DNA from 3 places in the Cupriavidus sp. H18C2 genome. Region 2 is predicted to be linked to each of the others. Evidence: predicted binding sites of a transcription regulator. Region 2 holds the regulator's gene; each other region holds the start of a gene.

Region 1 (2,261 bases), on a different replicon from region 2:
TGCCGGCCAAGAAGAAGCGCTTCGGCAAGGACCCGTTCACCGGTGAAGAGCGTTGGTTCCCGGCCAAGCCGGCCAGCGTCAAGGTCAAGGTCCGTCCGCTGAAGAAGCTGAAGGACGCCGCGGCCTGATAGCCCGATCCCTTTGGAAGTCGCCTGCCCGATACCGGCCCGCCGGTACCGGGTGGCTTGAAACCCCACGTTCGCGAGAGCGTGGGGTTTTTTGTTGGGCCGGGTGGCTCAGTACGCCTTGAAGTTGGCCGCCACGCGCTGGCGCAGGAAATCGCCGGCCGTGATGGGCGGACACCGCTTCGCCGGCCCCTCGATCCGCGCGTCGCGGTTGGCTTGGCAGAAGAACGCGAGGCTGTAGCGCGGCCCCATGTACTCGCCCGGGGCTGGGTTGCGCACGCGGTGGAAGTTCGACGGTAGCTGGTCGTCGCTCCAGCGCATCAGCATGTCGCCGATGTTGCAGGTGATCACGTCCTCGTCGGGCGGGATCGGCGTCCACGCCTGCGCGTCCATCTCCTTGCCCGGACACACCTGCAGGCCGCCCTGGCCCTGGCGCTGGAACAGCAGCGTCAGGCAGTCGAAATCGGTATGGGCGCCCGCGCGCCACAGGTCGAGCTTGTCCTGGGCTTCGGCCGGGATCGCGTAGTAATGCAGCAGCCGCAGCGTGCTCTGGTAGTCGGGCGCGGCCGGGTCGTGGGCGCGCGTGAAGAATTCGCTGTCGAAGCCGAGCCGGTCGGCAAAGCAGGACAGCACCTTCATGCCGACGTGCCAACACTGCCGCTCGAAGGCCAGCATCGTCGCCCGAAAGCCGGCCAGTTCATCCTCAGACGGCCACAGCGCCGCCATGTGCGGGCGCGTGATCTGGTACGACTCCTTCTGGTCCGGCGTGCCCGTGGACGGCCGCACCTGCGCGCGCGATTCCCAGCCAGTGTTGTTGGCCTTCTGCAGCGGATACCTGGCCTTGACGGGCTCCGGCAGCGCGAAGAAGCGCTCGGTCATCGCAAACGCCTCGCGCACGGCGGCCAGGTCGATGCCGTGGTTGTCGAGCTGGAAGAAGCCGATGTCGGTGGCCGCCTGCCAGAGCTGGTCGGCGATCACCGCCTTGCGGCGCGCGAAGTCGGACAGGTCGATGCGCCGGATCTCGCGCGCGTCGGTCTCGTGGCCGTGCGCGCCCATGCGCGCTTCGCGGTCCAGTTCGTGGAGGGGGAGGGTGGTGTCGATCATGTCGTTCCGGGGTTCAGGAAAGGTGAACGGGCCGGCCGACGGCGGAGGCAGGGCCCGGCAGGGCTCTCGATCTCCGGCGCTCGGCGCGGACAATCAAGAGCAATTTCCTGCCGCCCGGCCAGGGAGGGGGCGGTTGAACGCTTCTACTCTTCGGTGCGGGGTACAGCAGGTTTCGGGCCAGCCCGGACACGCTCGCACGTATCGTCAAAGCGCCAGAATGGCGCACGCGCGCCCGCTGGCGGGGCAGGGCGCGCAGCGGCGGGGCAAGAAAAAGCCGACCCGAAGGTCGGCTTTTGGCGGTAGCGCAGTCCGGCTTATTGCGAACCGAGCTTCTTGATCAGGACGTCCAGCTTGCCCATTTCTTCCTCGGTCAGGTCGGTCAGCGGCGCGCGCACGGGGCCGGCATCGTGGCCCACCAGCTTGGCGCCGGCCTTGACGATCGACACGGCGTAGCCATGCTTGCGGTTGCGGATGTCCAGGTACGGCAGGAAGAAGTCGTCGATCAGGCGGCCGATCGTGGCTTCGTCGTTGGCGGCCACGGCACGGTAGAACTCCATCGCGGTCTTCGGGATGAAGTTGAACACGGCCGACGAGTACACCGGCACGCCCAGCGCCTTGTAGGCGGCGGCGTAGACTTCGGCGGTGGGCAGGCCGCCCAGGTAGGCCAGGCGGTCGCCGAGCTTGCGGCGCACGCGCACCATGGCCTCGATGTCACCCACGCCGTCCTTGAAGCCGATCAGGTTCGGGCACTTGTCGACAACCTTGGCCAGCAGCTCGGCGCCGATGCGCGAGTTGGCACGGTTGTAGACGATCACGCCGCACTTGGTGGCCTTGCAGACCTCTTCGATGTGGTTGGCGATGCCGTCTTCGCTGGCTTCGGTCAGGTAATGCGGCATCAGCAGGATGCCGTGGGCGCCCAGGCGCTCGGCTTCCTTGGCATATTCGATGGCCACGCGGGTCGGGCCGCCGGCGCCGGCCAGGATGGGCACCTTGCCACGGCAGGTTTCCACCGCGGTGCGGATCACGTTCGAA
Region 2 (2,261 bases):
GCGACCACGCGTACATCATCAGCGAAGGCACCGTGCTGGCGGCCGGCCAGCCCGAGGAAATCATCGCCAACGAGTCGGTCCGGCGGGTCTACCTGGGCGAGAATTTCCGCATGTAAAGCGCGGCCCCGCGCCGCCCGCAGGTCATTTTTACCGCACCTGCACACGGCTTTTCCAAAGCCGTTTCCGATCAGCGAAGCCGAAACGATAGGTTCTAGCAAATTCCGTTCCAACAACGGAAAGATGCGCATAGAATAGGTCGCATGAAACCTTCGCTTCAGCTCCGACTCTCCCAGCATCTGGCCCTGACGCCGCAACTGCAGCAATCGATTCGGTTGCTGCAGCTTTCCACGCTCGAACTCCAGCAGGAGGTGGAACAGGCCCTCACGGAAAACCCGCTGCTCGAACGCGAGAACGACTGGATCGAAAGCCCGCTGCGGGTGGCCGCGGACGGGTCCGTCAACCTCCAGAGCGCCCCGGCGCCGGCCCCCGCCGAGCCCCAGGCCAACGGCGACGACCGCACCGATCGCGCCGCTGGCAGCGAGGACGAGGGTTTTGGCGATTCGGGCAGCGAGGACTACGGCAACGACTGGAGCCTGGACGACTTCGCGCGCCGCCCGCAGGGCGACGAGGACGAGAAGACGCCGATGCAGTTGCGCGACGCCGATCCCACGCTGCGCGAATACCTGATGGAGCAATTGACGCCCCTCAAGATCTCGGCGCGCGACAAGGGCCTGGCCATCTTCCTGATCGAATCGCTGGACGACGACGGCTACCTGAGTGCGTCACTCGAGGAAATCTGCAGCGAACTTCCTGAAGAACTCGAGTTCGAACACGATGAAGTGCACGCGATGCTGACGCTGCTGCAGAGCTTCGACCCGCCTGGCGTGGGCGCCCGCAATGCCGCGGAATGCCTGAGCCTGCAACTGAAGCGGCTGCAGCATCCGCAGCGCGAGCTGGCCCTGACCATCGTCAACCAGCACCTGGAACTGCTGGCCGTGCGCGACTACACGCGGCTCAAGAAAGCGCTCCAGGTGGACGAAATAGCTTTGAAGGCCGCGCACGAGCTGATCCGTTCGCTGGCGCCGTACCCGGGACATGCGTACAGTCGTCCCGAAGCGGATTTCGTGGTGCCGGACGTGTTCGTGCGCAAGAGCGGCAGCGGCTGGATCGCCCAGTTGAACCCCGACGTGATGCCGCGGCTGCGGATCAACGACATGTACGCGCAGATCCTGCGCGGCGCGAAGGGCGAGGCCGGGGCGGCCGGGCTGCAGCAGAAGCTGCAGGAAGCGCGGTGGCTCATCAAGAACATCCAGCAGCGATTCGACACGATCCTGCGGGTGGCGCAGGCAATTGTGGAGCGTCAGAAGAACTTTTTTTCGCACGGCGAAATAGCGATGCGACCCTTGGTTTTGCGGGAAATAGCCGATACACTCGGTTTACATGAGTCGACCATTTCCCGGGTGACGACGAACAAATACATGGCCACGCCGATGGGTACTTTCGAGTTGAAGTACTTCTTTGGCAGCCACGTCTCCACCGAGACGGGCGGCGCGGCCTCATCCACGGCGATCCGCGCGCTGATCAAGCAACTGATAGGAGCCGAAGACCCCAGGAATCCTCTTTCCGACAGCCGCATCGCCGAATTGCTGGGCGAACAGGGCTTTGTGGTCGCACGCCGCACGGTGGCCAAATACCGCGAAGCGCTGAAGATCCCCGCAGTGAATCTCCGCAAGTCTTTGTAGCCGAGCCGCAACCGCCTGCCTGGTGCGGCTCTTTCAGAAGGAGAAGCGCTATGAACTTCAAGATCAGTGGACACCACCTCGACATCACGCCGCCGCTGCGTGAGTATGTGGAAACGAAACTGGAGCGAATTGTCAGGCATTTCGATCAGGTCATTGGCGTGAGCGTGCTGCTATCGGTCGACAACCACAAGGAAAAGGACAGGCGTCAGTACGCGGAAATCAATCTGCATCTCAAGGGCAAGGACATCTTCGTCGAAGCGCACCATGAAGACCTGTACGCCGCGATCGACTGTCTGGTCGACAAGCTCGACCGCCAGGTGATCCGCTACAAGGACCGGGTGCAGGGACATGACCGCGAGGCGGTCAAGTACCAGATGGCCGCCGCCCAGCTGCAGCAACAATAGGCTGGCAAACCCGACTGCCCCTTGAGGCGGACGCTAGCGTCCCCGAGAGGACTGATAGGAAGAGAGCAAAGCCGCGCATCTGCGCGGCTTTTTTGATGTCCGGACCGCGCGCGCC
Region 3 (2,261 bases), on a different replicon from region 2:
GGAGGCCGGATCGGCGGCGAATGCCGGCACCTGGAGCAGTGCGGCAATGACAAGGCTCATGACGAGCCAGATGATTCTGCGCATGAGGGGGGGCGCGGTGGTTGACCGGCCCGGCAGTATAAAAGCCGCCCTTTCAGCGCCCGGTGTACAGTACGCCTTCCACTGCACAGCCTCACATGCTGTTACATAAAACGGCGCCCACAGCGCTTTTTCTCGGGAGGTTTGCTCTCATCGCCCACATCGCGGGAGAGAGGCCGGGGAGAGGGCAAAGCCGTTTCATCACCCGCCACGCATCATGAAGTTCACCGTCCCCCTGGCCGTTCTGCTCGCCCTTCCAACCACCCCCACCCAGGCCGCCGATATCGAGAAAGGCCGCCAGATCTTCACCACCCGCTGCGCGTCGTGCCACCAGGTCGGCCCCTCCGCCCGCGCCGCCTTTGGCCCGCACCTGAACGGCATTTACGGCCGCAAGGCTGGCAGCACCGCCGACTACCGGTATTCCGAGGCGATGAAAACGTCAAACGTGGTCTGGAACGACGAAACGCTGCGAGCCTTCGTCAAGTCGCCGGACAAGGTCGTGCCGGGGACGAAGATGCGTTTCTGGGGGATGGGGAATGCGGGACAGGTGGAGGATTTGCTGGGGTATTTGAGGGGGCAGGTCGGAGACCGGTGAAGAGGCTTCAGAAAAGAAAAAACCCCTGGGGAAAGGCCAGGGGTTTTTTGCAGGCTAAGGCTATCGTGCGACTTACGCGCCGCCCGTGCCCGTGCCCGTGCCGGTGCCGGTGCCGGTGCCCGTGCCGGTGCCGGTGCCCGTGCCGTTACCATTAGTCGCCGGGCCGCAGCCGGCGGGAGCGTAGCTGGTCTTCCAGTTCTGAGAGCCGCCTGCTGCGGTCGTGCACTTCCAAGTACCCGTCTTGTCCCGGGCGAGGGTAACCGTAGCGCCCGACACAGCCTTGCTGGCATTGCCGCCAATGGTCGCGGTATAGGTAAACGAACCGTCCGCTCCCGGCGCGATAGCCGTGGCAAACGGGTTCGCCGCCACCAACGTAGAAGTGACGTAACCCACGTCATCCGACGAAACGCTCTGGGCACCTTGATTCAGCCGGTCTTCGATTGCCGTCTTATACGCCGAGGTTTCGCTGACCACACGCGCGACCTGCGTCTTCGCCACGTAATCCTGATATTGCGGAATCGCAATAGCAGCCAGGATACCGATGATCGCGACCACGATCATCAGTTCGATCAGCGTAAAACCCTTCTGGACCCGTTGGATTCCCATCCGTGCTTTTTTCATGGAATTGACCCCTTTGATTAATTTGGAAACAGCAGTTGCTGTCGGGTGCATAGAGAGCAACAGGTGTGCCAGCCCTGAAACGGGCCAGAATTCGTAGAAATGTGAGAATTCTTGTCACCTGTAACCAGATGTATCTGTCAAAAGTTGTCACCCCACTCTGGGAGGGAGCGACTCAAGAAACACCTGGTGACGGTTTTTGTCAGCGGGAGGTGGCGATTAAACCGCCTGCGGCGCCCATTTAACGCGGCTGAAAGACGATCACGGCCATGCCGGCGACCGCGATTGTGACACCTGTCACATCCCAGACCGTGGGCCGCAGGCCGTCGACGAGCCAGAGCCAGCCGATGGCCACTGCTATATAGATACCGCCGTAGGCGGCGTAGACCCGGCCGGAGGCGTCCGGGTGCAGCGTCAGCAGCCAGGCAAAGACCGCCAGCGAGATGGCGCCGGGAATCAGCAGCCAGGGGCTGCCGTGCTGCCGCAGCCAGAGGTAGGGCAGGTAGCAGCCGAGGATTTCGGCCAGCGCGGTCAGCAGGTAGAGGGCGATGGTTTTCATAGGGTTGTGGCTTCTATCAAGCGGCGTCTGGCATTGGGTGCGCAAACCGGAAGCAGGCAGGCGCCATCAACTGACCGCCCGCTGCAGCGCCGCCACCAGCGGCAGCACCAGTTCATTGGCTTCCGACTCCCGGCGCCACATCACGCCCACGGGCGGCAGGTCCCAGCTCAGCGAGAACGGTAGTGCGGCGGCGTCGCCCAGTTCGATCAGTTCGGCGGCCACGGCGCGCGGGACGATGGTGATGGCGTCGGGCTGGCTGCGCAGCAGCGTGGCCATCGGCTTGACCGAGTAGGTCTCCACAATCGGCAGCGGCGGCGCCACGCCGGCCACCGCGAACATCGTATTGATCGTGCGGCGCACCGGGGTGTGCGGCGGCGGCAGGATCCAGTCGAGTTCGGCCAGCCGCTTCCA

What was found. The regulator sigma-54, encoded in region 2, starts transcription at its own class of promoters, with help from an activator protein. The targets are predictions, from matches to a motif close to TGGCANGNAANCTGCTTT.
Region 1: a site for sigma-54 is predicted at 1,392-1,409, ahead of EPAKOI_RS20440 (isopenicillin N synthase family dioxygenase). Genes of this name have one in related genera too.
Region 3: a site for sigma-54 is predicted at 1,348-1,365, ahead of EPAKOI_RS17765 (pilin). Genes of this name have one in related genera too.

Annotation. Positions count from the first base shown of each region.
Region 1 is NZ_CP186011.1:864,372-866,632, reverse strand. Features, by position in the region: gene EPAKOI_RS20445 (HU family DNA-binding protein) at 1-128, shown strand, start outside; gene EPAKOI_RS20440 (isopenicillin N synthase family dioxygenase) at 237-1,229, opposite strand; gene kdgD (5-dehydro-4-deoxyglucarate dehydratase) at 1,544-2,261, opposite strand, start outside.
Region 2 is NZ_CP186010.1:315,677-317,937, reverse strand. Features, by position in the region: gene lptB (LPS export ABC transporter ATP-binding protein) at 1-116, shown strand, start outside; gene EPAKOI_RS01510 (RNA polymerase factor sigma-54) at 261-1,742, shown strand; gene hpf (ribosome hibernation-promoting factor, HPF/YfiA family) at 1,793-2,146, shown strand.
Region 3 is NZ_CP186011.1:249,799-252,059, forward strand. Features, by position in the region: gene EPAKOI_RS17755 (DUF3772 domain-containing protein) at 1-84, opposite strand, end outside; gene EPAKOI_RS17760 (c-type cytochrome) at 296-673, shown strand; gene EPAKOI_RS17765 (pilin) at 746-1,294, opposite strand; gene EPAKOI_RS17770 (YnfA family protein) at 1,533-1,850, opposite strand; gene EPAKOI_RS17775 (LysR substrate-binding domain-containing protein) at 1,917-2,261, opposite strand, start outside.